4 regions of the Dorea amylophila genome follow, and region 1 is predicted to be linked to each of the others. Evidence: predicted binding sites of a transcription regulator. Region 1 holds the regulator's gene; each other region holds the start of a gene.

Region 1 (8,227 bases):
GAATTCTACATCTTCAATTGCCGTTACATCAACCATGAACTGATCCATGCATACACGACCGATGATCGGTGCTTTTTGTCCGTGGATCAGGACGTAGCCTTTATTGGACAGACTTCTTGGATACCCGTCTCCGTATCCGACCGGAATCGTCGCCACCTTTGTCGGACGTGTTGTGATATAAGTTCCTCCATAACTTACCGGCTTTCCTTCCGTCAGCCATTTTACATGTGCAACATGGCTGATCAGTTCCATTGCAGGTTTTAATGGTACTTTATCTTTTTCCACCTCATCGGACGGATACATTCCATATGTTGTAATTCCCGCACGCACAATATCCATATTGGCTTCTTCCAGATCAATGATGCCGGCACTGTTGGAACAATGATAATACGTGAATGTAACGTTACGCTTTTTCAATTCCTCTTTCATCCAGAGGTATTTCTCCAACTGTTCTTTTGTAAATGTCTTATCTTCTTCATCGGATTTGGCAAAATGCGTGAACATACCTTCCATTACCAGATTCGGCAGCTTGCTGATTCTGGCGATCTCATCTGCATTTTCCTTCGTAATCTGGAAACCAAGTCTTGCCATTCCTGTATCAAGCTTAATATGGACATAGACGTTACATCCCATAGCTTCGGCAAGCTCAGATACTTCTTTTGCCATCTCATAGCTGTAAACGGTCATACGTATCTCGTTACGGATCATTACATCCCACTGATCAGGGAAAATGCATCCCAGTACCAGTACTGGCTTTTTCAGGCATGCATCCTTGATCAGTATCGCCTCGTCCAATGTGGCAACGGCATATCCCCAGATGTAATCCATCGGCTCCAAAAGTTTTGCGATCTGGACAGCCCCGTGCCCATAACCATCCATTTTGATGACTGCCATCATCTGGGTATTCTTATGAATATTTTTTTTCATCATTTCTATATTATATTCAACCGCATCTAAATTGACTCTGGCTAAAACTCTTGTATATTGCTTCACTGTTATTCTTCCTCCAGTTTCATTAATGCTTTACTGATATATTCTATCAGATCTCTCGCCATTACACTATATACGCCTTTTTCAAATTTTGCAAGGTCACCGGACAATCCATGTATATATGTGCCTAATTCTGCAGCATCTTCCGCTTCTTTTTCCTGCACCATCCATCCGGAGATCACGCCGGCGAGAACATCTCCCGATCCGGCTTTTGCCATCGCACTGTTCCCGGTAAGGTTCATACGTATACCTTTCTCTTCGCTTGCGATCAGAGTTCTCGAATCTTTCAGTACACAGGTAATCCGGTATCTTGAAATAAAATCTTTCAGGATCTGGATCCTGTCTGCTTTCAGTTCCTCTACAGGAGTGCCTGTAAGTCTTGACATTTCTTTCATATGCGGTGTGATCACAAATCTGCGCTCGGCCATCTGATTCAGATAATTTTTATTTTCTGCAAGAAGATTCAGTCCGTCTGCATCGATCAGACACGGTACTTTTACATATTCAATCACAGTTTTTAATATTTTTTCGGAAAGCCTGCTCATTCCAAGGCCCGAACCGATACATACGCTATCTGCCCATGTAAGAAGTGATAACAGTTCTTCTTTATTATATTCCTCATATGTTGTGACAATTGCTTCCGGAAGGAGTGTCTGTAAGATTTCCCGATTATCTGAGGAAGTGTATATTCTCACCAGTCCTGCTCCTGTCATGTAAGCGGCATGCGCATTCAGATAAGCGGCCCCGGCCATTCCTTTGCTTCCGGCTATCACGAGGAGTCTTCCGTACGTGCCTTTATTTGAATCTTCCGGTCTGTCCGGCAGCATCTTCCGATAGATATCTTTTCCGGCTGTCCGGACTATTTCCTGATCCTCACAGATAGAATCTGTAGAAATGCCGATATCCGGCACGATAACCCTGCCGGCCATAGTTCTGCCCTGTGACAGTTCCAGACCAATCTTTTTTAACTGGAATGTCACTGTATAGTCCGCTTTGAAAGCGCAGCCCAGGATACAGCCTGTTGTGGCAGAAAGTCCGGACGGGATATCTACCGCAAATTTTGTTCCCCTCATCCGGTTCATCTGTTCGATCACCTGACGATATCTGCCCTCTACTTTACGACTCAACCCCACTCCAAAGACAGCATCTATGACCACACTATAGGAGTCTTCCTGCGGCATTCCATAAGTAATCTTCCCGCCGCATTCCTGTAAGCGGTGCATCTGTTCCTGTGTTTCCTCGGTATAATGTTCCGGGTTTCCCACACAAAATGTCTCTACGGAGTATCTGTTATTTTGTAAAATGCGGGCAATTGCGAAACCGTCCCCTCCATTATTACCCGAACCACAGACAACACAGACATGCGAAAGATCAACCTTTTCATCTTCTAATACCTGTACACACGCCTGCGCCGCATGTTCCATCAATTCCAGGGAAGGAACCCCTAATTTTTGAATTGTATACTGATCTGCTGCTTTCATCTGTGCTGCATTCACCCAAAGCTGCATCCAATCATCTCCCATCAAGTCCTGCTTTATACTTACCGCAACAAAAGAACGTGTAAAAATATGTCCATCTTCCGGACTACTCCTACACGCCTTTTTCTTTTATAATAATTTACTTATGATCCTCTTTGTAACGACTGATATTGTATGACAGCTGCATCAGGCTTTCTGACAGATGTACATTCTCGACAACAATATTATCTGGAAGATTCAGATCTGTGTGCGCAAAGTTCCAAATTGCACGCACTCCGTTATCAACCAGCATATTCGCCACTTCAATTGCTTTCTCTTTTGGAATCGTCAGCACTGCAATATCAATATTATTGTTCTGTACAAATGCTTTCAGGTCATCCATCATGCGGATCGGTACGCCTCGGATAGAGACACCCTGAAGTCTTGGATTTACATCAAAGATTCCCTTCAGGATAAATCCACGGTTCTCAAAAGCTGCATAATTTGCCAGTGCCTGTCCAAGATTACCGGCACCGATGATAATGATATTATGATCTTCTTCCAATCCTAAAATTTTTCCGATCTCTGTATATAAATACTTTACGTTATAACCATATCCCTGCTGGCCGAATCCGCCAAAGTTATTCAGATCCTGACGAATCTGTGATGCAGTCACCTTCATACGCTTACTCAGATCGTTCGAAGATATACGCTCTACACCATTTTCCAGCAGTTCACCCAAATATCTGTAATACCTCGGCAATCTACGAATGACTGCACGAGAAATCTCTCTTTCTTCCACTATATTCACCCTTCCAATCATAGTCTGAAATAATTATATAAAATTGAAAGATTATTGTCAAACTATTGTTGAATTTTATACAATTTCCGTTATAATAAAATAGCATGTGCAAATGCATTTTACGAATACGAATGTATCAATTATCCACAACGCAGGAGGAAATATATGATATTAGCATGTCACGGGATCCAGAAATCTTTCGGTGAACACCTCATCGTCAGAGATGGATCCTTCCATATAGAAGATCACGAAAAAGCAGCTCTTGTCGGACCGAACGGTGCCGGTAAGTCTACTCTGCTCAAAATGATTGTAGGCGAATCAGCCCCGGATGACGGCAACGTCATTCTGACAAAAGGTAAGACGCTTGGCTATCTTGCCCAGCATCAGGAGATGCAAAGCGGTAATACGATCTATGAAGAAGTCCGCACCGCAAAGGCCGATATAATCGCTATGGAGCGCCGTATCCGCGAGATTGAGATGGAACTTAAGCATCTCTCCGGTGACGCTCTGAACGACCGTCTGGAAACTTACAATCGCCTTATGGCCACTTTTGAACGTGAGAATGGCTATTCTTGCGAAAGTGAGATTACCGGTGTGTTAAAAGGACTTGGATTTACGGAAAATGATTTCACCAAACCGGTCGACACTCTCTCCGGAGGACAGAAAACCCGTGTATCTCTTGGCAAGCTTCTGTTAACGAAACCAGACATTTTGCTTCTTGATGAGCCAACCAACCATCTGGATCTGAATTCCATTGCATGGCTTGAAACCTATCTTCTAAACTACCAGGGAGCTGTGCTGATCGTGTCTCACGACCGTTATTTTTTGAACAAAGTTGTCACGAAAGTTCTTGAAATCGAGCTTGGAGAACTTCGTACTTATATGGGAAACTACAGTGACTATGCAGCAAAGAAGCAGCAGCTTCGCGACATACGCCTGAAGGAGTATCTTAACCAGCAGCAGGAAATCAAGCATCAGGAGGCAGTTATCGAAAAGCTTCGTTCTTTCAACCGTGAAAAATCCATCAAACGTGCCGAAAGCCGTGAAAAGATGTTGGAAAAGATGCAGACTATCGAAAAACCGATAGAAGTTAATACAGATATACATCTGAAACTGGAACCATCCTGTGTAAGCGGCAATGATGTCCTGACTGTTGAACATTTAAGCAAATCTTTCCCCGGACAGGAGCTTTTTACAGACGTTAATCTTGAGATCAAACGAGGTGAACATGTTGCAGTAATCGGTGATAACGGGACAGGAAAGACTACGCTTCTTAAGATTTTAAACCGTGTGGTATCTGCCGATTCCGGTACTTATACACTTGGCTCCAATGTTAAGATCGGCTACTACGATCAGGAACATCATGTCCTTCATATGGAGAAAACAATTTTTGACGAGATTTCCGATGATTATCCGACTCTTACGAATACGGAAATCCGGAATGTGCTTGCAGCATTTCTTTTTACCGGTGATGATGTCTTCAAACAGATCAGTTCTTTGAGCGGTGGGGAACGCGGACGTGTATCTCTTGCGAAACTGATGCTCTCTGAAGCAAATTTCCTGATCCTCGACGAGCCGACCAACCATTTGGACATCGCATCCAAAGAAATCCTTGAGAATGCTTTGAATGATTATACCGGCACCGTACTTTATGTCTCTCATGACCGTTATTTCATCAATCAGACCGCTTCACGGATTCTAGATCTTGTCAATCATACATTTGTAAATTATATCGGAAATTATGACTATTATCTGGAGAAAAAAGAAGAACTCACTACCGCATATGCCGGAGCAGCTTCTACATCTTCATCCGTTTCAGATAACAGTACAGACAAGAATGTATCCGAGTCAAAACTCAGCTGGCAGGAGCAAAAGGAAGCCCAGGCAAGACTCCGCAAACGTCAGAATGAGCTTAAAAAAACGGAAGAACGTATCGGTGAACTGGAAGACCGCGACGGTGAGATTGATGCCCTGATGGTTCAGGAAGAAATCTTCACCAACTCTGTAAAATGCCAGGAATTGGCAAAAGAAAAAGCCACCATAGCGGAAGAATTAGAAGAATTATATATGAAATGGGAGGAATTAGCGGAAGACGCTTAATTTATACGCTGTTCATTCATACATAAAAACACCATACACTGTGATCCGTCAAATTCATTCGGAAATTTTCACATTGTATGGTGTTTTTGTCATATATTATCTACTTTAATTTCTCGGCAATTGCCTTAATAAATCCCTCGCTGTTCAATACAGTTGGATTTTCCAGTGTCGTGATCAATGCCAGGTCTTTTGTCATCTTACCTTCTTCAATGGTATCGATGGTTGCTTTTTCAAGCTTATCTGCGAACGCTGTCAATTCGGAATTTCCATCCATCTCACCACGTTTTCTGAGAGCACCTGTCCATGCAAAAATTGTAGCTACAGAGTTTGTAGAAGTCTCTTCCCCTTTCAGATGCTTGTAATAATGACGTTGTACCGTTCCATGAGCTGCCTCATATTCATAATTTCCGTCCGGTGATACCAGAACAGATGTCATCATTGCAAGAGAACCAAATGCGGAAGAAACCATATCACTCATTACATCTCCGTCATAGTTCTTACATGCCCAGATATATCCACCTTCTGATTTCATAACTCTTGCAACCGCATCATCGATCAAAGTATAGAAATATGTAATTCCGGCTTCTTTGAACTTCTCGGCATAATCTTTGTCAAAGATTTCCTGGAAAATATCTTTGAATGTATGGTCATACTTCTTAGAGATCGTATCTTTTGTTGCGAACCACAGATCCTGCTTTGTATCCAATGCATAATTAAAGCAGCTTCTCGCAAAGCTTTCAATAGATCCGCATAAGTTATGCATTCCCTGTGCAACACCCGGTCCTGCATAGTTGTGTACCAGTTCTCTGGTCTCTGTGCCGTCTTCTGCCGTGTATACCAGTTCTACTTTTCCAGGTCCAGGAATCTTCATCTCTGTATTTTTATATACATCTCCATATGCATGTCTTGCAATAGTGATTGGTTTTTTCCAGTTCTTTACACATGGCTCAATTCCTTTTACAACGATCGGTGCACGGAATACTGTTCCGTCCAGTATTGCACGGATCGTTCCGTTCGGGCTCTTCCACATTTCTTTCAGATCATACTCTGTCATACGTGCTGCATTTGGTGTGATGGTTGCACATTTTACGGCTACTTTATATTTCTTGGTCGCATTGGCTGCATCGATAGTCACCTGATCATTCGTCTCATTTCTGTGCTCCAGACCCAGATCATAATATTCTGTGTTCAGTTCAATATATGGCTCCAGAAGGTCTTCTTTGATCATCTTCCAGAGGATTCTTGTCATTTCGTCCCCGTCCATCTCTACGATTGGTGTTGTCATTTTAATTTTTGCCATGATGTTTGTCTCCTTTCTATCTGTTCGCGGCATCTTTCATTATTCTTCCAGATGCAGATTTTCCATCACATGTAATATATGTTCGTTTGCAAGCTGTTCTGCTTTTGCCGCATCTTTTGCCTTGATTGCCTCCAGTATTTCTCGGTGTTCTTCTATTGACTTTTCGGCACGCTCCGGTGCTTCAATCGACATCGTCCTTGCAAGCTGTACATACTTGTGAAAATCTGTCAATACATGTTCCAGGATCCTGCTGTTGGATGCCTCATACAATATCTTATGAAACTTACCATCCATTTCTGACATCTGTTCAATCTGTCCGGATCCTTTCTTATGTAAATGAAATTCTGACAGAAGAATCACTTCTTCCAGTTCTTCAATCTGCGCGTCCGTAATATATTTTGTTGCCCAGTTGGCACACAGCCCTTCCAGTTGCGAACGTATCTTATAGATATCTTTCACATCTTTTCTGGTAATGGCTGTCACATATGCACCTTTATTCGGAATGATCGTAACCAGTCCTTCTAACTCCAATTGTCTTAAGGCTTCTCTTACCGGTGTTCTGCTTACCCCCAGTTCTTCACCGATTGTTACTTCCCTTAATTCTTCATGATCTTTATATACCCCATTCAGAATATCTTCCCGCAGATGCCGGAACACTCTTCCTCGTAAGGATCTGTCCTGATATTCTTCCATAAAAACACCCCAATTAAATCAAATCTATACCCAGTCTTTTGCAGTTCTGATCAATAACTGCGATCAGCTCATCATCTGTAAGAACGGTTACACGTCCTTCTTCGTACTGTTCATCTACCCAGTCTTTTACTGCGTTTACCAGTTCTGAATTCTTATCCACTTTCTTATCATCCGGAAGCTTAAAATATGTATTGATCCAGTGGGCAATACCTGCAAGTCCCGAAGTATTGGAAATTGCCACAAGCGGCGGACGGTTCAGGAATTTATCGGTATCGAATACATTATAAATCTCTTCGTTTTTCAAGAGTCCATCTGCATGGATTCCGGCTCTGGTCACATTAAAGTTCTTGCCAACGAATGGTGTCCTGGAAGGAACCCGGTAACCAATCTCTTTTTCATAATAATCTGCCATCTCTGTGATGACTGTTGTATCCATGCCATCCAGTGTACCGCGAAGCTGTGCATATTCGAATACCATCGCTTCCAGTGGTGTATTGCCGGTACGTTCCCCGATTCCGAAAAGCGAACAGTTTACGCCACAAGCACCATATAACCATGCGGTTGAAGAGTTGCTGACTGCTTTGTAGAAATCATTGTGTCCGTGGAATTCGATCAGTTCACTCGGAACACCTGCATGTACACGCAGACCATAGATAATTCCCGGAATAGATCTTGGAATTACTGCTCCCGGATAATTTACTCCATATCCCATCGTATCACAGACACGTATCTTAACCGGAATCTTATACTCATCCATCAGTTTCATCAGTTCCAGGCAGAACGGGATCACGAATCCGTAGATGTCGGAACGGGTGATATCTTCCAGATGACATCTCGGACTGATTCCTGTCTCAAGGCATTCCCTTACAATAGACAGATAATGCT
Region 2 (8,227 bases), on a different contig from region 1:
GATAATAAGAACAAAAGACTGCTGCATCTGGAATCGCGGAGAAAAGTCAGCGCAATGGTATCTGCATTCTGCCGGATGAAAAGAGAGATCATACAGGAAATGAAAAAAGTAAAGATCAGACTCGCTTTTAACAATTCCCGTGCTTTCTGCATTCTGCCGGCCGCTGCTTCCCTGGCAACGCATCGGGACAGGGCGAGTTCCATTCCTGCACAGGATAGAGAGATACCAAGTGCATAGACAGGAAAGACAAGCTGATACAGCCCTACATTTTCTTCCCCGAAGGTATGACTTAGAAACATGCGGTAGAAAAATCCCATAAACCGGGTGGACAGACTCGTGAATGTGAGAACTGCGGTTCCGCGTATAAGTGCTTGCTTTCTGGACATGAAAGACTCCTTTTTTATGACAGGATTGTATCTTTATAAGTTATTCCGGAATAGTGCTTGACAGAACCAAAAAGCAGTGATATTCTACAGAAGTAAAAATCCTAGTAAAATACTGGGGATTAAAAGAGGTGATAAGATGAAACTTTCCACGAAAGGGAAATATGGACTGCGTGCCATGATAGATCTTGCCAGATACAGTGAGAAAGAACCGGTGTCAATCGGCAGTGTGGCCGCAAGACAGGGAATTTCAGAACGATATCTGGAACAGCTTGTAGCACTTCTGAAAAAGGCGGGGCTGGTGAAAAGCATTCGTGGAGCCTCTGGCGGTTATGTATTGGAGAAAAAACCATCGGAAATCTCTGTCGGAGATATCTTAAGGGCACTGGAGGGAAGTCTGGAGCCGGTTAAGTGTGCGGCCTTTGATACCACAACAGGAGAAGGGTGCATGGCGTCAGACGGATGCGTGACAAAGTACGTATGGCAGAAGATTAATGACAGTATCAATGACACAGTGAACCAGATCATGCTGGATGAACTGATCAGAGAGAGCAAAAGCATCAATCCGGATGGCGAATGTGAGAATCCAAAATGCAGTCAGTAAGAAAGAAATCTGATAAAAGAAATATTACAGAATATACAAAAAATGGAGGAGATAAAATGAGTAAATTATTATATCTTGACAATGCGGCAACAACAAAGACAGCACCGGAAGTTGTAGAAGCGATGCTTCCGTATTTTACAGAAAAATTCGGAAATCCATCCAGTGTTTACAGTTTTGCGGCTGCAAATAAAGAAGTAATCAACCAGCAGAGAGATGCAATTGCTGAAATGATCGGTGCAAAGACGAATGAGATATATTTCACAGGCGGCGGATCCGAATCTGATAACTGGGCATTGAAATGTACAGCGGAAGCTTATGCCAACAAAGGAAATCACATTATCACAACAAAGATTGAGCACCACGCAATTCTTCATACAGCTGAATATCTTGAAAAAAGAGGATTCGAGATCACATATCTGGATGTAGATGAAGATGGTAAAGTAAAATTGGATGATTTAAAAGCGGCAATCCGTCCGACAACCATCCTGATCTCTGTTATGTTTGCAAATAATGAGATTGGTACGATTCAGCCGATCAAAGAGATCGGAGAAATCGCTCATGAGCATGGAATCCTGTTCCATACAGATGCGGTACAGGCTTTCGGACAGCTTCCAATTAATGTAGATGAATGTCATATTGATATGTTAAGTGCCAGCGGACACAAGTTTAACGGACCGAAGGGAATCGGAATCATGTACATCCGTACAGGAGTAAAAATCCGTTCATTTATTCATGGCGGAGCACAGGAGAGAAAACGCCGTGCAGGTACAGAGAATGTTCCGGGAATCGTAGGAATCGGAACTGCAGCAAAACGTGCAGCAGCGAATATGGAAGAAAGAACAGCGAAAGAAAGAGAAGTCAGAGATTATCTGATCGACAGAGTTCTGAATGAAATCCCATACTGCCGTCTGAACGGACACAGAACAGACCGCCTTCCGAACAATGCCAACTTCAGCTTCCAGTTTGTAGAAGGAGAATCGCTTCTGATCAAACTTGATATGAAAGGAATCTGTGCATCCAGCGGATCTGCATGTACATCCGGATCACTGGATCCGTCCCATGTATTGCTTGCGATTGGTCTGCCGCATGAAATTGCACACGGATCTCTGCGTCTGACGTTGAACGAAGAGATTGAGAAAGAAGACATTGATTATGTTGTAGACAATCTGAAAGAAATTGTTGCACATTTAAGAGAAATGTCTCCTCTGTATGAAGACTTTATCAAAAAACAGAAATAACAGAGACAGGAATAAAAATTCAGATAAAAGATATAAAAGGAGTAATTGAGATATGTATTCAGAAAAAGTAATGGATCATTTTGAACATCCAAGAAATGTAGGAGAAATTGAAAATGCCAGTGGCGTTGGAACCGTAGGAAATGCAAAATGTGGAGATATCATGAGAATTTACCTTGATATCGACGACAATCAGATCATCCGTGACGTAAAATTTAAAACGTTCGGATGTGGCGCAGCTGTTGCAACCAGCAGTATGGCAACAGAGATGGTAAAAGGAAAGACGATCCAGGAAGCAATGGAAGTTACAAATAAAGCAGTTATGGAAGCGCTTGACGGACTTCCGCCGGTAAAAGTACACTGCTCACTGCTTGCGGAGGAAGCAATCCACGCAGCTTTATGGGACTACGCAGAGAAGCATGATATTAAGATTGAAGGACTCGAGAAACCGAAGTCTGATATTCACGAAGGTGAAGAGGCAGAAGAGGAAGAATACTAAGCCGGAGAACTTTATATGGAAAAGAAAAAAGTTGTAGTCGGGATGTCCGGAGGGGTTGACTCCTCCGTGGCAGCCTGGCTTTTAAAAAATCAGGGATATGACGTAATAGGAGTTACGATGCAGATCTGGCAGGATGAAGAAGAAGCCGCGATGGAAGAACATGGCGGCTGTTGTGGTCTGAGCGCGGTGGATGATGCAAGAAGAGTGGCTGCAGCACTTGAAATCCCGTATTATGTCATGAATTTTAAGAAAGAATTTAAAGAAAATGTGATCGATTATTTTATCGATGACTATCTGCATGGCAGAACGCCGAACCCGTGTATCGCCTGTAACCGATATGTGAAATGGGAATCATTGTTAAAGCGAAGCCTTGATATTGGTGCGGAGTATATAGCAACGGGACATTATGCTAGGGTAGAGAAGCTGTCGAATGGAAGATATGCAATCCGTAATTCTGCGACTGCGGCAAAAGATCAGACATATGCACTTTATAACCTTACACAGGATCAGCTTTCGAAGACACTGATGCCGGTTGGAGAATATACAAAAGATCAGATCCGCGCAATGGCAGATGAAATAGGCCTTCTTGTTGCACATAAGCCGGACAGTCAGGATATATGCTTTGTGTCAGATGGAGATTATGCGTCTTATATCGAAGAAAATTCAGATGCAAAGATTACGCCGGGCAATTTCGTGCTTTCGGATGGAACGGTTGTCGGAAAACATAAAGGAATCATTCATTATACGGTGGGACAGAGAAAAGGTCTGGGACTGTCTCTCGGACATCCGGTGTTCGTATTGGAGATCCGCCCGGAAACCAATGAAGTTGTAGTGGGATCAAATGAGGAATCTATGTCCCGTTATGTGCGCGCAGATCAGGTGAATTTCATGACAGTAGAAGATCTGACAGAGCCGAAAAGAGTGTGGGCGAAGATTCGTTATAATCACAGAGGTGCATGGTGTACCGTTGAAAAGACGGGAGAAGATGAGATCCTCTGTACATTTGAAGAGCCGCAGAGAGCGATCACACCGGGACAGGCTGTTGTATTATATGACGGAGAATACGTACTTGGCGGCGGAACGATCATTGCGGATAAGTAGGAAACATAAAGAATATTGATAAAATACAAAATAAAGAGGAATAAGTTATGATACAGGCGGATATGCATATGCACACATGGTTTTCAACGGATTCCGAAGCCTGTCCATGCGATATGGCGGATGAGGCAGTCAGAAAAGGGTTGAAAACCATTTGCTTTACGGATCATTTTGACAAGGATGATCTGGAATGGGGAGAAGAAGGTATCTTTGATGTGGATGCTTATTTTGTGGAAATGCAGAAACTTCAGGAAGAATATGCAGGAAAACTGAATATCAGGATTGGAATAGAACTGGGACTTAGGACATATCTGAAAGATTATTATGAAGAACTGACGAAGAAATATCCGTTTGATTTCGTGATTGGATCGGTTCACAATGTTCCGTATAAGAAAGATGTGGAAGGGAACATATTATATACTGATCCTGCGGCAGAAAAGCTTTTTACAGACCGTACTGACAAAGAGGCGTACCGTCTGATGATGGAGACAACGCTGGAAAATGTGAGAACTTCGGATTGCTTTCAGACACTTGGTCATCTGGATTATGTTGTAAGATATGGAAAATCAAGGGAAAAAGAATATTCGTATACAGATTATGAGGATATTATAGACGAGATTTTGAAACTATTGATTGAGAAGGAAAAGGGTCTGGAAGTGAATTCGGCCGGATTGAAGTATGGCCTTCCGTTCGCACATCCACATCCGGATGTATTGAAGCGTTATCGTGAGCTTGGCGGTGAGATCATTACGATTGGAGCCGATGCACATAAACCGGAGCATATTGCGTATGATTTTGCAAAGGCAGAAGAAATTTTGAAGTCCTGCGGCTTTAAATATTATACAGAATTTTTTGAACAAAAGCCTGTTTTTAAGCAACTTATATAAAAATAGGAAAACCTCTTGAAATTTTGTATCAGATAAAGTACAATTATTAGCAGTTGAGAGGTCTTGATAGAGCTTCTAAAGGGCTTGAGAAAGATTTCACAATGTAGACTGCATAAGTAGTTAATAAACAAACTTTAGGAGGAATTAATCATGGCAGTAAAAGTAGCGATTAATGGATTTGGACGTATTGGACGTCTTGCATTCAGACAGATGTTCGGAGCAGAAGGATATGAAGTTGTAGCAATCAACGACTTAACATCTCCTAAGATGCTTGCACACCTGTTAAAATATGATTCTTCACAGGGAAAATACGCTTTAGCTGATACTGTAAAAGCAACAGATGATTCTATCATCGTTGATGGAAAAGAAATCAAAATCTATGCTAAAGCTAACGCTGAAGAACTTCCTTGGGGAGAGATCGGTGTAGACGTAGTTCTGGAGTGTACAGGATTCTATACATCTAAAGAAAAAGCATCTGCTCATATCAAAGCAGGAGCAAGAAAAGTTGTTATTTCCGCACCAGCTGGAAACGACCTGCCAACTATCGTATATAACGTAAACCACGAAACACTGAAACCAGAAGATACAGTAATTTCTGCAGCTTCTTGTACAACAAACTGCCTGGCTCCAATGGCAAAAGCTCTTAACGATCTTGCACCAATCGAGTCTGGTATCATGTGCACAATTCACGCTTACACAGGAGATCAGATGACTCTTGACGGACCACAGAGAAAAGGTGACCTCAGAAGATCTCGTGCAGCTGCAGTTAACATCGTACCTAACAGCACAGGTGCTGCAAAAGCAATCGGACTTGTTATCCCAGAACTGAACGGAAAGTTAATCGGATCTGCTCAGCGTGTACCAACACCTACAGGATCTACAACAATCCTTACAGCAGTTGTAAAAGGACATGTAACAGTTGATGAAATCAACGCAGCTATGAAAGCAGCTTCTACAGAGTCCTTCGGATACAACACAGATGAAATCGTATCTAGCGATATCGTTGGAATGAGATATGGTTCATTATTCGATGCTACTCAGACAATGGTACTTCCACTGGAAAACGGAACTACAGAAGTTCAGGTTGTTTCTTGGTATGACAATGAGAACTCATACACTAGCCAGATGGTAAGAACAATCAAATACTTCTCTGAATTAGCATAATTTAGAGCATGAATTAAGACTCACAAAGGGTCCGGTCTTATTGGGCCGGACCCTTTTTGCAGTTATAAAATATATAACCAGGAGGCAGTACTATGCTTAATAAAAAATCTGTAGATGACATTAACGTAAAAGGGAAAAAAGTACTTGTAAGATGTGACTTCAACGTTCCACTTATCGATGGAAAGATTACAGACGAGAATCGTCTTGTTGCAGCACTTCCTACAATCAAAAAATTAATCGCTGATGGCGGAAAGGTTATCCTTTGCTCTCATCTTGGAAAGCCAAAGGGACAGCCGGTTCCAGAATTATCTCTTGCTCCTGTAGCAGTTCGCCTTTCAGAACTCCTTGGACAGGAAGTAAAATTTGCAGCTGATCCGGAAGTTGTTGGACCAAATGCGAAAGCAGCAGTAGCTGAGATGAAAGATGGAGATGTTATCCTCCTTGAAAACACACGTTACAGAGCAGAAGAGACAAAGAATGAAGATGCATTCAGTAAAGATCTCGCTTCTCTTTGCGACGTATTTGTTAACGATGCATTCGGAACAGCACACCGTGCACACTGCTCTAACGTAGGAGTTACAAAATACGTAGATACAGCAGTTGTTGGATACCTTATGCAGAAAGAAATTGATTTCCTTGGAAATGCAGTCAACAATCCGGAAAGACCATTCGTAGCAATCCTTGGCGGAGCAAAAGTTTCAAGCAAGATTTCTGTAATTGAGAACCTTCTTGAAAAAGTAGATACTCTGATCATCGGTGGAGGAATGGCATATACATTCGCAAAAGCACAGGGCGGAACAGTCGGAAAATCCCTTCTGGAAGAAGATTACTGCCAGTATGCACTTGATATGATCGAAAAAGCAAAAGCCAAAGGTGTAAAACTTCTTCTTCCTGTAGATAACGTTATCGGAGATGATTTCTCTAATGATGCAAATACTCAGGTAGTAAAAGCTGGAGAGATCCCGGAAGGATGGGAGGGACTCGACATCGGACCAGAGACAGCTAAGATCTTCAGCGATGCAGTAAAAGATGCTAAGACAGTTGTATGGAACGGACCAATGGGATGTTTCGAGATGCCTAAATTTGCAAAAGGAACAGAAACAGTTGCAAAAGCACTTGCAGACACAGACGCTGTAACAATCATCGGCGGAGGAGATTCTGCAGCAGCAGTTAACCAGCTGGGATATGGAGATAAGATGACACACATTTCAACAGGTGGTGGAGCTTCTCTTGAATTCCTTGAAGGAAAAGAACTCCCGGGTGTAGCAGCAGCTAATGATAAATAGAATAAGGAGATTTGGAAAGATGGCAAGAAAGAAAATCGTAGCCGGAAACTGGAAAATGAACAAAACTCCAAGTGAAGCAGTAGCTTTAGTTGAAGAATTAAAACCATTAGTAGCGAATGAAGATGTAGACGTAGTATTCTGCGTACCTGCAATCGACATTATCCCTGTAGCAGAGGCTGTAAAGGGAACCAATATCCAGGTTGGTGCTGAGAATATGTATTTTGAAGAAAGCGGAGCATATACAGGAGAAATCTCTCCGGCTATGCTTACAGATGCAGGAGTAAAATACGTTGTTCTTGGACACTCTGAAAGAAGAGAATACTTTGCAGAGACAAACGAGACAGTAAATAAGAAAATGCTGAAAGCTTTCGAGCATGGTATTACACCAATCATGTGCTGCGGAGAGACTCTGGAGCAGAGAGAACAGGGTGTAACAATGGACTTCATCCGTCAGCAGGTGAAAGTTGGATTCCAGAATGTAACAGCTGATCAGGCTAAGACAGCAGTGATCGCTTACGAGCCAATCTGGGCTATCGGAACAGGTAAGACAGCTACTACAGAGCAGGCTGAAGAAGTTTGCGCTGGTATTCGTGCATGCATCGCTGAAGTATATGATGAAGCTACAGCAGAAGCTATCCGTATCCAGTACGGCGGATCTGTAAACGCTGGAAATGCAGCAGAGTTATTCGCTCAGGCTGATATCGACGGCGGACTTGTAGGTGGAGCATCTCTGAAAGCTGATTTCGGAAAGATCGTAAACTACAAATAAGATTTAGAAAATCAGCCGCAGGAGGCTTTCGTTTGACTGCTTCCTGCGGTTTTATGCTGTAAAAGTGATATTTAAGACGAAAGGTGATATTAAAAATGAGTAAGAAACCAACAGTACTTATGATCTTAGATGGTTATGGACTGAATGAAAAGACAGAAGGTAATGCAATTGCTATGGCAAAAACACCTGTTATGGATAAACTGATGTCAGAATATCCATGTGTAAAAGGAAATGCCAGCGGACTTGCAGTAGGACTTCCGGACGGACAGATGGGTAACTCAGAAGTTGGTCATATGAATATG
Region 3 (8,227 bases), on a different contig from region 1:
TTATTTCCGACACTTACGGATGCCAAAAAACTTATTCCACGGCTTTCCGCATGTTCCCACAAAAAAAGATTCACATTTTCCATTTTCTAAAATATTGGTCAAAATGTGAATCTTTTTCTATTATCTTTTTTCGCTATTTTATTTACAGTGCTTTGCGGTACAACATCTCCACATCCTTTAATGTTGTCTGTCTTGGATTAGCCGCAATATTTCCACTCTTCATCGCATCTACAGCCATCTGCGGAATCTTGTCTTCTGTTACACCGACCTCAGAAAGAGTCTTTGGAATACCAAGAGATGCATTTAATTTCTTGATCTCTGCCACCAGCATCTCTGGTTTGAAATCTTTTACCGGCTCTTTATCTTCACTGATATAATTGTAGATTTTTTCATAGCGTCCGTGATCTGCCAGCGCATTATACTCTACGATCACAGGAAGCAGAATAGAGTTCGCCACTCCATGCTGTACACCAAAGAATGCGCTGACCGGATGTGACATAGCATGTACATCTCCCAGTCTTGCCCATGCAAATGCAATTCCGGCAAACATACTTCCTGACATCATTGCACATGCAGCTTCCTCGTCCTTTCTGTTTGCCACAAATCTACGGATATTACCACCGATCAGTTCCATTGCTTTTTCTGCCATTGCATCAGAAAATGGGGAGGCGCCAAGTGACGTATATGCTTCCCATGCATGGATCAGTGCATCAATTCCACATGAAGCCGCAACCATTGGTGGTACAGACATGATCATCTCCGGATCTAACAGTGCATATTTTGGAAGTAATTCGTAACTGAATACTGTCAGTTTATAATTTCTGGAGGTATCTGTAATAACGGAGAACGCCGTCACTTCACTTCCCGTACCGGCTGTTGTCGGAATTGCAATGATTGGTTCGATCGGTCCCGGAACAAGATGTGCACCTTCATACTCTGTAATGGATCCGCCGTATCTTGCCAGAACACCTACCGCCTTGGCAACATCCATCGGGCTTCCGCCTCCAAGTGCTACGATACTTGTCGCTCCTGATTCCTTATATACCTTTGTCGCCGCATTTACCATATCCACTGTAGGGTTTGGAAGAATATCAAGAAAACTTACTGTTTCTATACCTTCTGTCTCCACAATATCCAGCACTTTCTGTACGACTCCTAATTTTTCCAGCCCTCTGTCTGATACTACCATCATCTTTTTAGAACCGCTTTTTTCAAGAAGCTCCGGCAGTCTTTTTAAAGAACCTACACCAAATACAATATCCTGCGGTACTTTGAACGTGTAATCTTTCATTTTTATCATCCTCCAGATTCTTATTATCTATTATGGTAAAAAAAGAGACCACACCCTGACGAGTATGGCCCCTTTACCAATTTCTAATTCATATTATAGACACGGTCATTCACAGATTTCAAGTATTTTTTCATATTTATTTACTTTTTTTCTAAATGATAATGCATACCATGCCTCCATTACTGTCATTTACGATTTTCTGCATACTATCCTGAAGTTTTTCCTGGCTTTCTTCATTGATGACCGCCATCTTATTTTTCAGGCCGTCCATAACCAGTTCTTCCACTGTTTTTCCGAATATACTGGTTTTCCAGATACCTCCTTCCATTTTTTCTTCATTTTTAATATACTGGATCAAATCTTCCGCCTGCTGCTCATTTCCAACAATCGGGGCTATCTCCGTCTCTATATTTGCACGGATCAAATGAATGGAAGGCGCCTGCGAATGAATTTTCACCCCATATTTATTTCCCTGTCTGATGATCTCCGGTTCATCCAGAATAATCTCTTCTTTTGTCGGACTGACTACTCCATACCCTTTCATCCGGACTGCTGTAAATGCATCTTCTACATTTTCATATTCATTCTTTAACATTGAAAGCTTCTTCAGCGTCTTTATCAGGTCATACTGACCTGAAATTGTAGTTCCCGTCATCTCGCTCAACATTTCATAATAATACTTTTCATACATATGGATCCGAATGATAACACAGCCTGTATCCATCTGTATCTGTTCTACATACCAGTCTTTTATGTAAGAACTGTCCGGCCTCCCGGTCAAAGATACCGCATCCTTAATTTCTTCAAGATTTCCAAGAATTTCTTGTATATGTTCCAGCAGATCCTGTTTGATCTTATGCGTAACCGGAAGCATTTCCACCCATTTCGGTATATAAAACTGTACCTCCGATACCGGAAATTCATACAAAACGGCCTCCAGAATCTGGTAAATATCTTCTTCTTTTACCTGTTCACAATTTACAGTCATCGCTCTGACCTGATAGGTATCTTCCAGCTTTTTAACCTTTTCTTTAGCTTCCTGTCCATGCGGTTTTTTTGAATTTACCAATACCACGAACGGTTTCCGGATCGACTGAAGTTCCCTTATCGTACGTTCCTCCGCATCTTCATAATTATCTGACGGGATATCTGTGATCGTTCCGTCTGTTGTGACCACGATTCCTATCGTTGCATGCTCACGTATCACTTTCTGGGTACCTGTCACTGCCGCTTTGGTAAATGGTATTTCTTCCTGGTACCACGGGGTTTTTACCATACGTTCATGCCCGGCCTCCTCGTATCCCGAAGCACCCTTCACCAAATATCCGACACAGTCTATCAGACGAACCTTCACTTCAACGTCCCGGTTCAGATGTATTACTGCCGCATCTTTCGGTACAAATTTTGGTTCTGTTGTCATAATCGTTTTGCCTGCGGCAGACTGCGGAAGTTCGTCTCTTGTCTGCTCTTTCATATGTTCATCTTCCATTCTCGGCAATACCATTACATCCATAAAACGCTTAATAAATGTCGATTTCCCCGTTCTTACCGGTCCTACAACACCGATATAGATTTCTCCGTGCGTTCTTGCTTTTATATCTTTATATAACTGTTCTGTGTCCACTTTCCCTGCTCCTTCCCGTTGTGCTGTTAAAGTATATGCACTTCTTCGCTCTTTATAGAACTTGCACTGCAGATCAATAGTCATTTTCTATCATTTCCGTATCTGTTTAGCATTTGTTTATGCATCTATAATTTGTTAAAATATAAGCAAAGATAAAGTTTTATTACAAAAAGGAGATTATTATTATGGAAAGACATCAGATTACCGGACACACCGAATTAATCGGTCTTCTGGCTTATCCAATCCGCCACTCGCAGTCACCTGCAACACATAATGCAGCTTACGAAAAGCTGGGTGTTGATATCGTAAATCTCGCATTTGAAGTAGATGCACCTGAACTTGAAGATGCAATCAAGGGCTTACGTGCACTGAAGCTCCGTGGTGCCAATGTTTCTATGCCAAATAAGACAATCGTACATCAGTATCTGGATGAAATCTCTCCAGCTGCCAAACTCTGTGGTGCGGTAAATACCATCGTCAATAAAGACGGCTACCTGGTCGGACACATCACAGACGGTATCGGTTATGTACAGTCTTTAAAGGACAATGACATTGACCCTACCGGAAAGAAAGTAACAATTGTAGGTTCCGGCGGAGCTGCTACTGCTGTTGAGATCCAGGCTGCACTGGATGGTGTTGCTGAGATGTCTATCTTCGCAAGAGATGACAAATTCAAACAGAATGCACTCGATACGGTAAAGAAAATCAACGAAAACACCAATTGTAAAGCAACATTCTACCCACTGGAAGATCTGGACAAATTAAAAGAAGAGATGCATTCATCTTATCTTTTCACAAATGCCACAGGTGTTGGAATGAAACCGCTCGAAGGAATTACCTATATTCCTGATCCTTCTTTCTTCCGCCCTGATCTTATCGTAACGGATGTTGTCTACGCACCACACGAAACAACAATGCTCAAAATGGCACGACATGCAGGATGTAAAACAATGAATGGTCAGGGCATGATGCTCTTCCAGGCAATTGCCGCTATCGAACTGATTCTCGGCAAACGTGTGGACAGCGAATATATGAAAGAAAAACTGGGAATTTCCTACGTTTATGAAGATTAAGGAGAAGTTTTCTATGAACACTGTAAAAGTAAGAAATCTGGAACTTGGAAACGGAATTCCGGCAATCTGCATTCCTAATGTCGGTAAGACAAAAGAGGACATCCTTTCCCTTACCCGTACATATCTTGATATGCATATGGATCTGATGGAATGGCGTATGGACTGGTATGAAGATGTCGAAGATATTGCAAAAGTCACAGAACTCGTAAAAGAACTTCGTAATGTAATGGGTGATACTCCTCTTCTCTGTACATTCCGTACAGACAAAGAGGGCGGCGTACATCCAATGTCCACAGAAAAATATGCCGAACTTAACAAAGCAGTTGCAGCAACCGGCAATGCTGATATTATTGACGTAGAGATCTTTACAGGAGATGACATTGTACGGGAGATGATTGATACAATTCACGCTTCCGGTGCAAAGGTCATTGCCTCTAACCATGATTTTGACAAAACACCTGCCAAATCTGATCTTCTATACCGTCTTCGCAAAATGCAGGATATGGGAGCCGATATCCCTAAGATGGCTGTTATGCCGCAGACGAAAAAAGATGTCCTGACTCTTCTTTCCGCAACTGAAGAGATGGCATCCGACTATGCCGACAGGCCGATCATCACGATGTCCATGGCAGGGCTTGGAAGTATCAGCCGTATTGCCTGTGAGATATTTGGATCCTGTCTGACATTTGGTTCCGGCGCACAGGCTTCTGCACCCGGACAGATTGGAGCAGAAGCATTACATCAGGCACTTCAGATTGTGCACGATGCACTGTAAAAAAATTCAAGCAAAGAGAGGGCCCATGGATATTCCCACAGGCCCTCATTTTATGTTTATTTTATTATTTTTATTCCTGATTTTTCTGGGCAAGAAGCCTCTGCACTTCTTCGTTTCTTTTCGCTTCTACCTGATCCAGTTCTTCCGTTGTAAGCGCTCCCAGTTTTTTCTTCTGGAAATCCATATTTGAAAGTAACAGGTTCATTACAAAACCGACAAGCAATGCCCATCCGGATCCTTTGAATGCCAATACCGCTGCCATAACACCTGCAATACTCTTATCTGTGTTAGACTGACAGTATTCCATACCTATTCTGGCACAGACATAAGCCTGGAACAATAATGTGATTGCCGATCCGACTCCCATGATTGGTTTCATGAAAGATACGATCGGTACCAGAATAACACTGATAAATGTCGCCATACGGAAAGAACTCATTCCACCGATCAATGATTTCATTGCTTTCTTTCCTTCTTTATAGCGCATTGCTACCGATACGGTCATTCCAACCCAAAGCGGTCCTGCCAGTGGCGGGAATGGTGCGAAAATCGCAAGGATCAGGTTTCTCAGTCCACTGATCAGATTTGATCTGCTCGAGTTAAAGTCAATATATTCATCGCTTCTGCTCTCCTGTGCTTCCTCTACCAGAGTCTTTGATGTAACAAAATCTCCAAATGCCAGTACATAGCAGATCAAGGCCAGAGGTATGGCACTGATGAACTTTGAAAGCGGAGGGAAACCTACCGCAAAGATACTGACTGTATGGAATATATTACTGAAATCAGGAATTCTGATGACTGTTCCAAGTTCTAATACAGGTTTTGATAACTCTCCAAGAGCAACCCCTGCTACCATAGCAATCAGATACGGGAACAAATTGCCGTATTTTGCCATGATATCTAATATTTTATATTTACTTCTGTTCTTTTCGCAGAATGGTGAAAAGCTTAAAAATGCGAGCAATAATGTACCGGCGAGTGTTGCTACCGGTGCAGTCATAAGCTGGCTTCCATCCGATAATTGTCCCTGCAATACCGTAATCGGTGCAGCGATCAGGATACCACCTTTAATTGAATTTGGCACACCATTTACAAATTTGTCTGCCAGTTTCGTAATTCCCATAAATATAAATACAAATGCGACCAGAAGCTGCAACGCGATCATTGCCTGTATTCTGTCTGGTCCCTTTTCGAACCCATTTAAATACGCCAGGGTAAATGGCAGTGTCGGAGTAATCCATCCCGGAACTACCGGATCCCCTAACCATCCATGAAGCATATACATAAATACTTCAATGATGACACAGCTCCATGCAAGTTCATATGGAAGTCCAAGATTATCTGTCAGATACGGAATAGAACTTAAAGCTGTTGCGCCAAGGATCAGACCCTGAAAAAATTCCACATATTCTACTCTGTAATGGATTCCCGGAATTCTCCATTGAAATGGACCAAGAGGAATAAAGGGAAGTTCATTGGCTCTTTTTGCTCTTTTCGGACTCATCTTTGAGTGTCCTCCTTCGTCTTATGATTTTTTCATACAAATATTCTTCGTATGCTTCAGCATCAGCTAGCTATTATGATATAACACCGGTCATTCCATAGATGTTTTCTATAGAATGACACGTATTATCCTCCAATTTTTTAATGTTTTCTATGAATGTCTTTTTTTTAACAATCCTATGTTAAAAGGAAGGGACTGTCTATCCGCTGCCATCCGGAACAACAGTCCCTTTTTGTCCTTCATTACATTTTTTACAATGCACTCTTTCCGAAGATTTTCTTGTGCTGCGCTACTAAGTAGAGGGAACTTAAAATAGCAAGAATTGCAAATACCAATAACATGATCATGAGGCTGTATACTGCATTTGCCTCACCCGATGCTTTTGTAAGCTGTGCTGCCACTACCGGGATCAGGTAGCTTGCTGCACCCATAAATGTGTAATAGATACCGGTGTTTCTTCCCTTTGGTCCCGGGTTGAATAACTGAACCACTGCAAGACCAGTCTGAAGAGCACCACCTGCTGCAAAGAATCCTAACATTGCAATTGCAATGTAGATAATTGCTACCTGATGAATAAACAGAACACCTGCAAGTGCTACTGCAGTACAGATAGAATCAATCAAGACAACTTTCAGCGGGCTCCATTTTAATTTAGCCATCATGAATGCCCAGAAAAGTACTGCACAGATAGAACCGATTGTATAGATAGATGTCATACCTGCTGCCTGCATCTCAGACAATCCACATACAGATAATCCGAACGCTTTCGTATACTGCTGAGCACCATACATGATTGCCATGCAGAGGAATGCATAAAACATTACCAGAAATACTACAAATTTGCTCGGTTTTGTAAGCATAGCTGCTTTCGCTGCATCAATTTCTGCCTGTACTGCATTTTTTGATTTTCCATCATTTCCTTCCGATGCCTTCTTCTGATCATCATATACGAATGGTGCAATAATTGCAAGTACTAAACAGATAATAGACATAACTACCGGAATCATAACATTTAATTTCCAGTTTCCACTGTTTGCATTATGTACTACCAGAAGTGGATATACCATACCTGACAGTGAAACAAAGAATTTGATTCCTACAAGCGCTGATCCAGGTGCTGCCGGATAAGCTTCCTGTACTGCAGGGTATCCTGAAGCATCCCAGAATCCTGAAGTTGCAACTCCAGATGCAAAACCGCATACAGAAGCAACCAGTGCACTCTTAGTAAATAAGAATCCAAGGAAGCAGATAATATATAATGCTGCTCCACCGATCATCAGTTTCTTACGTCCGACACGGTCAGAGATTTCTCCACCAATCCATACGCTTATGAATTTACCAAATCCAGTCCATGCAACTGCTGTACTTACTGCTGCAAGTCCTGCTGCATATGCTGCAGACTGCGGATCTGACATATTGAATCCCCACTGTTTTGCGAAATTCACATTATTCTGGCTTAATATAATTGCCTGAATTCCATGTGTCAGATAGCAAAAATATACGCAGATGATAGACCATAAATATTTCTTTGCTTTCATTCCCTCATTCTCCTTTGTCTTTTATTTTGCCTGTGCTTTCTGGAATTCCTGATACTCGGCAAGCGGCATTTCTTTTCCAACGAACAGTCCATAGTTTACTGCTCCCTGCTGCTGAAGCATTCCCACTCCGCCGATTGCCTTGCATCCTGCTTCTTCTGCTTCCAGGATCATTTTTGTTTTTTCCGGGCTGTATACAGTATCTGCAACAACCAGATCTTTACGGAATAACGATTTGTCAACCAGTGTCACATCCTGATGTGGTTTCATTCCCATAATTGTAGCATTTACAAGAATGTCACATGCTTTGATTGCTTCTTCCAGTTTAGCCTTGTCATCAAGGTCATCTACGGTAACTACACACTCCGGACACTTCTCTGCTAATTTAGCTTTTGTTCCTTCTGCTCTTTCAAAGAATTTATCTT
Region 4 (8,227 bases), on a different contig from region 1:
CCTGCAGGTACTGAGCCGATCAGTACTTTGATCCACATCTGCCATGTCAGCATCTTCTGCTTATGGCTTTTTCTCGGTGAAAATGGATTCAATTTGTGGAAGTACAATACTACAACCGCCATGATCGCACCCAGCTGGATCACTACATCGAACATTTCCATAAATGCATCACTCATACTCGGCTTTAATACATTTCCCACCAGAATAAGATGTCCCGTACTGCTGACCGGAAGCCATTCCGTGATTCCCTCCACAATTCCCAAAATAATTACCTTAATAACATCTAACATGTTGCGCTCCTTTCCTTAATCCAGCACATATTTTTCTATAAATTTCGCAACGCCTTCTTCGTCATTGGACAGTGTCACATAATCTGCTGCTTCTTTCAGCGATGGAATAGCATTCTCCATTGCCACACCTGTTCCGACTTCTTTTAACATCTTCAGATCATTGTTTCCATCTCCGAATGCCATGATTTCTTCTCTTGGAATGCCAAGAACCTTCCCAAGTTCGATCATTGCCTTCCCTTTATTGACACCTGCAGCATTAATCTCCAGATTCATCGGAAGCGCACCGGTAATCTCGATTCCAGATACCTCTTCAATCTCTTTTCTGGCTGCATCACGGTCTTCTACCGATGTAAATAATGCCTGAATCTTATCTACCGGCTGATTCATCTCTTCAAACTTTGCCCTCACATCATCCACGGGTACACGCGTAGACGTAATATAATCCGCCATCGCCGGTATATTCAGATACTTGTCAATTCTGGTCAGTGCCTCTTTGGATGCATATCCAATGCCATGATAGTAAATCTCTCTGAACGTATCATAACGTTCAAATATAGTCAAAATTACTTCTGCAATATCATACGCAAGAAGTTCTTCCACGATCACCTCGTTCTTCTCCATATCTATGACTCTTGCTCCATTTGCAGTAACTGCATAACGGATTTCCTGCAGTCCGGTCAGCTCTTTCGGAATACCGGAAAAAGGTCTTCCTGTCGCCGGCATGACAATGATTCCCTGTTCTGCCGCTCTTTTCAGTACATCTTTCGTGTATGCAGTCAGTTCTTTATTCGTCTTCAGTAAAGTTCCATCTAAATCCATGCCGATCATTCTGATCTTATTCTTCATATGTAACTAATTCCTTTCTTTCTCTTGAGAACCGGTACAGATTCTTACTGATCTTATTCTCGCCCTGTTCATAAGCCTGTTCCCCGTGATCGATCATCTTCTGAACAGTCTCTTTATTGCCTGCAGGTGCAAAAAGAACCGCATCCTTTCTCGGAATCATAATGATCAGATCATCCTCTAATTTGTCTGCACACACCTGCCAGATATGTTTGAAACATACGGAACTTGCTTCATGATGTCCGTCTGCCACAATTCCAAATCCTCCGTACCAGGTATTCGCAACTACAAATTCTACATCTCTGTTCAGATTTTCACAAGACTTATGATACAATTCTATGATATCACATTCCGGCGGAAGCATATTGTCTTTTAATATCTCATATGCATCTTCGGCCCTTTTGATTGCAAATACAACATTCAAATCCCCAAGAAAACTAATTACCGGAGCATCTTTTTTGGAAAAATGTTTTCCGTTCAATGCATGTGAATCTGTAAGCTCTGTTTTTACCCACGGATAGATCTTATCGCAGATATTTTCATATTTATAATTTTCTTCTTCATATTTTTTCATATTAAATATTCCTCTCTCACTTAGACATTCTCATTATTTATTTTATACACAAATCTCCTCTGTGTAAACCTTTTCCGGATTTGTTTATATAAAGTTTTAAATACCTTTAATCTGTCGAAAGAAACAAAAAACTTCTGTCTCTTCTTATGTTTCCGGTCAAAAATTTGCTTTATCTTATGTTTTGTAGTATAATAGATACGCATTCGCAAAAAGGGAAAGGATATGTTTATGATAAGTATGAAAAAGAAACGAGCATTAAGATCGGCTTTGGCAATTACCATCTGTACCGTAACAATTGCTTCTGTTAATACTCCAGTATATTCGGCACCTTCCACAGATGAATTGGAAAGTACCACCTCTGGTTTAAAAGGTGAGTTAAATGATTTGAATAGCCAGTTATCTTCCTTAAGTGAGGAACTGGACAATACTTCAAGCCAGATTGAGGATTTATCTGCTAAGGTTGAAAAATCCAAGCTGGATCTCGCTTCTGCGCAGCTTGATGAAGAAGCGCAGTATGATTCGATGAAAGACCGAATCAAATTCATGTATGAAGGCGGCGGCGCATCTCTGGTTCAGATTCTTCTTACTTCAGAAAGTATGGGAGATTTCCTGAACAAGGCTGAATATGTTGCCACTATTAGTCAGTATGATCGAAAGATGCTGGAAGAATTACAGCAGGTTCGCAGTAATGTAGAACAGAAACAGAATGACCTGGAACAGCAGCAAAGCAAGCTTTCCGGCCTTCAGGAGACATTAACCAGCAAGCGTGATGAATTAAATTCAAAAATTTCATCTACTTCCGGGGAACTGGCAGATTATCAGGCACAATTAGACCGTGCCAAAGCTGCTGAGGAAGCATTAAAGCTTGCACAGAACGATGAAGTCTCAGGATCTGTAAAGGCAGATGACGCAAAAAATACTGAGACAAGCAACACTAATACCAATACGAATAACGCGAATAAAAATAATCAGACAGCATCAACAAATACAAATAACACAAATAAGAACAACACTACCAACACCAATACCAACACTAATTCTCCAACTGTTAATAATGGTAATTCAACTCCGGCTTCAACCACAGATGTTGCCCTGTTAGCGGCAATTCTCCAGTGTGAAGCAGGCGGTTATGACGGAATGTTAGCCGTTGCAACTGTTATAATGAACCGTGTGGCAAGTCCGGCATATCCGAACAATTTGCGCGCAGTCATTTACCAGTCCGGTCAGTTTGCCCCAACCTGGAACGGTTCATTGAACCGTGTTCTCAGCAAAGGTGCTTCCTCAACTGCTTATTCTGTTGCCCAGGCAGCACTTGGCGGCGCAAGACATTCTGCAGTTATAAACTGTTTACAGTTCCGCTCAGCATCTACCGGCGTATCTGGTATAAATATTGGTGGAAATGTATTTTTCTGATTTTTAGCAGTTGATTTTGTCTCTTATGTATATTATGAAATAAAAAATAAGCCTCGTTCGGAGGCTTATTTTTTGTACGATTTATTCATACTCCATAACATCGATCCATTTCATCAGAAAATCTTTTTCCAGCCGGATATCTTTCTCAAGTTCTGCGGCAGCAACAATTGGAAGCCATTGTTCTACATACTGTCTTGCGGTATCGCTTTTCTTACAGAATAACTTAAGATAAAGATCTGCACTCTCCTGATCGTGTAATGCAAACAGCAAATATGTCATTGCCGCATCTGCGCTTGCATTTCCCTGTGAAGCATGTGCCCAGTCAATCACAGTCATCTTTCCGTTCTTTTCAACAATTACGTTACTTGGATTAAAATCACCATGACACAATTTTGTATGTCTCGGCATAGATTCCAATCTAGTCAAAAGTTCATAACGCTCTGTTGCATCCAAAACTTTCAGATTTCTTATCTTATTTGCGAGTTTATCTTTTAATTTCGGTAATGTTTCTGCCGTTTTACTCTGTACTTTCAGCTGAAGATCTACAAAATCTGACATATATTTTTCAAGATTGGCACGGTCAATTTTCATCATTTCTTCCAAAGTTTTTCCTTCCCGGTTCTCAATGACCAGCGCCCATTCCCCATTAATCTGAGTTACCTCTTTTAGTTTCGGAATATCCAATCCTGTTTCTTCAACTTTCACAGTATTCAATGCTTCATTAAATACTGCTGACTTTGGATGATCTGTTACAAATATTTTAACAACACCCTCCTCGGTCTTATAAACTGATTTGTAAGGTCTCTCTACGATCAAATTCTTCTTTTCGAGCTTCATACAGATTCCTCCTTTTTATTGAATCTTTTGCCCTTTTCCTTCTTGTTATCTGTATTATATACCTTATTGTCAGATTTTTAAATAGTTTTTGATATTTTTTTCACTATTTTTCACCCTGCATATTTATTGTTATTTTTTTATCAATATTTTGACATAAGAAAAAGTGCAACGTCAAACGCTGCACTTTTCCTATGCTCAATACATTATCCAATCTACAAACAAAAACTCATGGATATTATATTTACGCCTTTTTATTTTCCATAATAGCATTTCAGGTAGATTTCTTTCATCTCACTCATAAGAGGATATCTTGGGTTAGCTCCTGTACACTGGTCGTTGAATGCCTGCTCTGTCATATCATCCAATGTATCCAGGAAGTATTTCTCATCTACACCGTAATCTTTGATTGTCTTCTTAATGCCAATCTTCTCTTTGAGTTCTTCCAGTTTAGCGATGAAGTTCTCAAATACTTCTTCATCTGTCTTACCTTTGCATCCTGCAAAACGTCCTAATTCTGCGTATCTTGCAAGTGCATGTGGATACTGATACTGAGAGAATGTTCCCATTCTTGTAGGTACTTCTGCAGCATTGTAACGCATTACATCTGTCAGGATTACAGCGTTAGCAATACCGTGTGGCAGGTGATGGAATGCACCAAGTTTGTGAGCCATAGAGTGGTTCAGTCCAAGGAATGCATTTGCGAATGCCATACCAGCCATGCATGAAGCGTTAGCCATCTTCTCTCTTGCGATTGGATCATTAGCACCATTCTCATATGCAGATGGTAAGTAATCAAATACTGCTTTTACTGCCTTCATAGCAAGACCATCTGTAAAGTCTGTAGCCATGATAGATACATATGCTTCGATTGCATGTGTCATTACGTCGATACCAGATGCACTTGTCAGTCCCTTAGGTGCTGTCATTGCATTGTCAACATCTACGATAGCCATGTTTGGCATTAATTCGTAGTCTGTGATAGGCCATTTTACTCCTGTATCAGCATCTGTGATGATTGCGAATGGAGTTACTTCTGAACCTGTTCCTGAAGATGTTGGGATAGCTATAAAGTAAGCTTTTTCTCCCATCTTAGGGAATGTGTATACTCTCTTACGGATATCCATGAAGTCCATAGCCATATCTTCGAATTTTGCTTCCGGATGCTCATACATTAACCACATAATCTTTCCGGCATCCATTGCGGATCCACCACCAAGAGCGATGATCGTATCTGGCTCAAATGCTCTGATCTGTTCTACACCTCTTCTAGCGCACTGCAGAGTTGGGTCTGGAGCAACTTCAAAGAAGCATGTATGCTGGATTCCCATCTGATCTAATTTATCTTCGATCGGTTTTACATAACCATTCTTGTACAGGAAACTGTCTGTTACGATGAACGCTTTCTTCTTATGCATTACAGTTCCGAGTTCATCTAATGCTACAGGCATGCAGCCTTTCTTAAAGTATACTTTCTCAGGTGTTCTAAACCACAGCATGTTTTCTCTCCTCTCTGCAACTGTCTTGATATTGATCAGGTGTTTCACACCTACGTTCTCAGATACAGAGTTTCCTCCCCAAGAACCACATCCAAGTGTAAGAGATGGAGCAAGTCCGAAGTTGTAAAGGTCTCCGATACCACCCTGTGATGAAGGTGTATTGATCAGGATACGGCAAGTCTTCATAGCCTGCTGATGTTTCTCAATCTTTTCTGTCTGTGATGGGTGGATGTAAAGTGATGATGTATGTCCGTATCCACCATCTGCAACAAGCTGCTCAGCTTTTGCAAGAGCCTCATCAAATGTCTTAGCTCTGTACATAGCCAGTACAGGAGATAATTTCTCATGTGCAAATTCTTCTGAAATATCAACAGATTCTACTTCTCCGATCAGGATCTTTGTAGCTTTCGGTACATCTACACCGGCTAATTTTGCAATCTCATATGCTGATTTTCCAGGAATCTTATTATTTAACGCACCGTTAATGATAATTGTCTTGCGGACTTTATCAAGTTCTTCTCCCTTCTTAAGGAAGTAGCATCCACGGTATGCAAATTCTTTCTTAACTTCATCATAGATGCTGTCCAGTACAGTTACTGACTGTTCAGAAGCACAGATCATACCATTGTCAAATGTCTTAGAATGGATGATGGAGTTAACTGCCATCTTAATATCTGCGGAATCATCAATGATAACAGGTGTGTTACCAGGTCCAACACCAAGTGCCGGTTTTCCTGAAGAATATGCAGATTTAACCATTCCAGGACCACCTGTTGCAAGGATCTCATCAGCATCTTTCATAACTGTTGTTGTCAGCTCTAATGACGGAACATCGATCCATCCGATGATTCCTTCCGGTGCTCCGGCTTTTACTGCTGCATCAAGAACAACTTTCGCTGCCGCAATTGTACATGCCTTTGCTGCCGGATGTGGACTGATGATGATTGCATTTCTTGTTTTCAAACAGATCAGTGTCTTAAAGATTGCTGTTGATGTAGGGTTTGTAGTTGGGATAACGGCTGCTACCAGACCAACTGGTTCTGCAATCTTTTTAATTCCGTATGCTTTGTCTTCTTCAATCACACCACATGTCTTGTCATTTTTATACTTATTATAAATATACTCTGCTGCGTAATGATTTTTGATGATCTTGTCTTCTACAAGTCCACGTCCTGTCTCCTCTACTGCCATCTTAGCAAGTGGGATACGCATCTTATTTGCTGCCATTGCTGCTTCAAAAAAGATCTTGTCTACCTGTTCCTGTGTATAGGTAGCAAATTTTTTCTGAGCTTCTCTCATTGCTTTCATCTTAGCTTCGAGAGCTTCTACGTTGTCAATAATCTCTGGTACTACATTCTCTTTTTTCTTTGTCGCCATGTTGATTATCCTCCTGTGAGTTTTTGTTTGTTTTCGATGGTTTTAGTATAACCATTTGTTAATTCTTTGTCAATATGTTTTTGATATTTTTTTCACATATTTGATAATTCTTTAACAGGTTGCTTTTACCACCTCTTTCACTATACACAAAGAAGCTGCCACAGGCAGCTTCTTCTGTACACATTGATATTTAAAAACGTTCCAAATTGTGCTCAGTATGTAACAGCATGTGTGATTTCGGCGAATTTGGTTTTACAAAATATTCTTCATACATTTTTTGTACATCATGATTTTCATGCGAAAATCTGCGTTTTGCATTCTCATCCAGATGATAGAGTTTACGTCCTCTTTCGTATGCCATCTCCCTTCCATCATGAATCGGCTGTCCACCGCCGCCTACACATCCTCCGGGACAAGCCATGACTTCTACGAAGTCGTAATGTACTTCCCCTTTGTTAATACGGTCCAGAAGTGCCCGTGCATTGCCTAGACCACTAACTGCAGCCGTTCTGACAGTTACATTGTCAATCTGGAAATCCGCCTCCTGGATTCCCTCATTCTCATTGAATCCTGTACTTCTTACCGCTTTAAATGCATCTTCCGGCGGATTCTCACTCTTAAGTAGATAGTATGCCGTACGAAGAGCTGCCTCCATGACACCTCCTGTTGCACCAAAAATTACACCTGCTCCTGTTCCATCCTGCATCGGCCGGTCACTTTCTATATCTGACAGTGTATCCGGACTGATATGCGCTGATTTGATCATCTTTGTCAGTTCTCTCGTCGTAATAACCGTATCAACATCATGTCCTTCATATTCCTGATAGAACAGTTCCATCTCCTTTTCTTCTTTTTTTGCCACACATGGCATTACTGATACTGTGTAAATCCTCTGCGGAGATACTCCGAGCTTCTCTGCAAAGTAAGTCTTCATCACAGCTCCGAACATCTGCTGCGGTGATTTCGCCGTTGAAAGCTGTCTCACCAGATGTGGATACTGTGATTTGATAAATCTAAGCCATCCCGGGCAACAGGAAGTAAACATCGGACGCTCTTTCAATTCCCCTGCAGTAAATCTGTGCAAAAATTCCGTCCCTTCTTCCATAATTGTCAAGTCAGCCGAAAATGTGGTGTCAAAAGCATAGTCGACTCCCATTCTCTTCAAAGCGTCAAGGATCTTTCCAACTGTTGCTTCATCATCAGAAAGTCCAAATTCCTCACCCCATGCTGTTCTGACAGCCGGAGCTACCTGTGCAACTACAATCTTGTCCGGATCTGCAATTGCATCCCATATATCTTCTGTATCATCTCTTACTCTTAACGCACCAACCGGACAATGTGTAATACACTGTCCGCATAATGCGCAGTCAGCTTCTTCTATTGTCCTGTGACCAGCC

Evidence for each region. The regulator Rex, encoded in region 1, represses fermentation and respiration genes when NADH is low (regulators of the CRP and FNR family bind a similar motif). The targets are predictions, from matches to a motif close to ATTGTTAANTANTTAACAAT.
Region 2: gap (type I glyceraldehyde-3-phosphate dehydrogenase) is a predicted target of Rex. The motif match lies at 4,790-4,809, and genes of this name have one in related genera.
Region 3: OCV72_RS15700 (shikimate dehydrogenase) is a predicted target of Rex. The motif match lies at 3,047-3,066, and genes of this name have one in related genera.
Region 4: adhE (bifunctional acetaldehyde-CoA/alcohol dehydrogenase) is a predicted target of Rex. The motif match lies at 6,885-6,904, and genes of this name have one in related genera.

Annotation. Positions count from the first base shown of each region.
Region 1 covers NZ_JAOQJW010000025.1:41,731-49,957, reverse strand. The annotation lists gene alr (alanine racemase) at 1-993, opposite strand, end outside; gene OCV72_RS14235 (NAD(P)H-hydrate dehydratase) at 996-2,513, opposite strand; gene OCV72_RS14230 (redox-sensing transcriptional repressor Rex) at 2,608-3,249, opposite strand; gene OCV72_RS14225 (ABC-F family ATP-binding cassette domain-containing protein) at 3,415-5,349, shown strand; gene OCV72_RS14220 (NADP-dependent isocitrate dehydrogenase) at 5,450-6,649, opposite strand; gene OCV72_RS14215 (GntR family transcriptional regulator) at 6,689-7,342, opposite strand; gene OCV72_RS14210 (beta/alpha barrel domain-containing protein) at 7,356-8,227, opposite strand, start outside.
Region 2 covers NZ_JAOQJW010000013.1:11,970-20,196, forward strand. The annotation lists gene OCV72_RS09285 (polysaccharide biosynthesis protein) at 1-386, opposite strand, end outside; gene OCV72_RS09290 (RrF2 family transcriptional regulator) at 523-987, shown strand; gene nifS (cysteine desulfurase NifS) at 1,044-2,225, shown strand; gene nifU (Fe-S cluster assembly scaffold protein NifU) at 2,278-2,721, shown strand; gene mnmA (tRNA 2-thiouridine(34) synthase MnmA) at 2,737-3,822, shown strand; gene OCV72_RS09310 (histidinol-phosphatase HisJ family protein) at 3,870-4,706, shown strand; gene gap (type I glyceraldehyde-3-phosphate dehydrogenase) at 4,857-5,870, shown strand; gene OCV72_RS09320 (phosphoglycerate kinase) at 5,963-7,156, shown strand; gene tpiA (triose-phosphate isomerase) at 7,176-7,925, shown strand; gene gpmI (2,3-bisphosphoglycerate-independent phosphoglycerate mutase) at 8,021-8,227, shown strand, end outside.
Region 3 covers NZ_JAOQJW010000031.1:25,950-34,176, reverse strand. The annotation lists gene OCV72_RS15710 (iron-containing alcohol dehydrogenase) at 143-1,291, opposite strand; gene spoIVA (stage IV sporulation protein A) at 1,443-2,915, opposite strand; gene OCV72_RS15700 (shikimate dehydrogenase) at 3,101-3,988, shown strand; gene aroD (type I 3-dehydroquinate dehydratase) at 4,002-4,763, shown strand; gene OCV72_RS15690 (hypothetical protein) at 4,834-6,267, opposite strand; gene OCV72_RS15685 (MFS transporter) at 6,519-7,805, opposite strand; gene OCV72_RS15680 (shikimate dehydrogenase) at 7,827-8,227, opposite strand, start outside.
Region 4 covers NZ_JAOQJW010000015.1:61,648-69,874, reverse strand. The annotation lists gene OCV72_RS10610 (undecaprenyl-diphosphate phosphatase) at 1-290, opposite strand, end outside; gene OCV72_RS10605 (Cof-type HAD-IIB family hydrolase) at 306-1,136, opposite strand; gene OCV72_RS10600 (hypothetical protein) at 1,126-1,707, opposite strand; gene OCV72_RS10595 (cell wall hydrolase) at 1,936-3,120, shown strand; gene OCV72_RS10590 (aminoglycoside phosphotransferase family protein) at 3,202-3,957, opposite strand; gene adhE (bifunctional acetaldehyde-CoA/alcohol dehydrogenase) at 4,209-6,830, opposite strand; gene OCV72_RS10580 ([FeFe] hydrogenase, group A) at 7,021-8,227, opposite strand, start outside.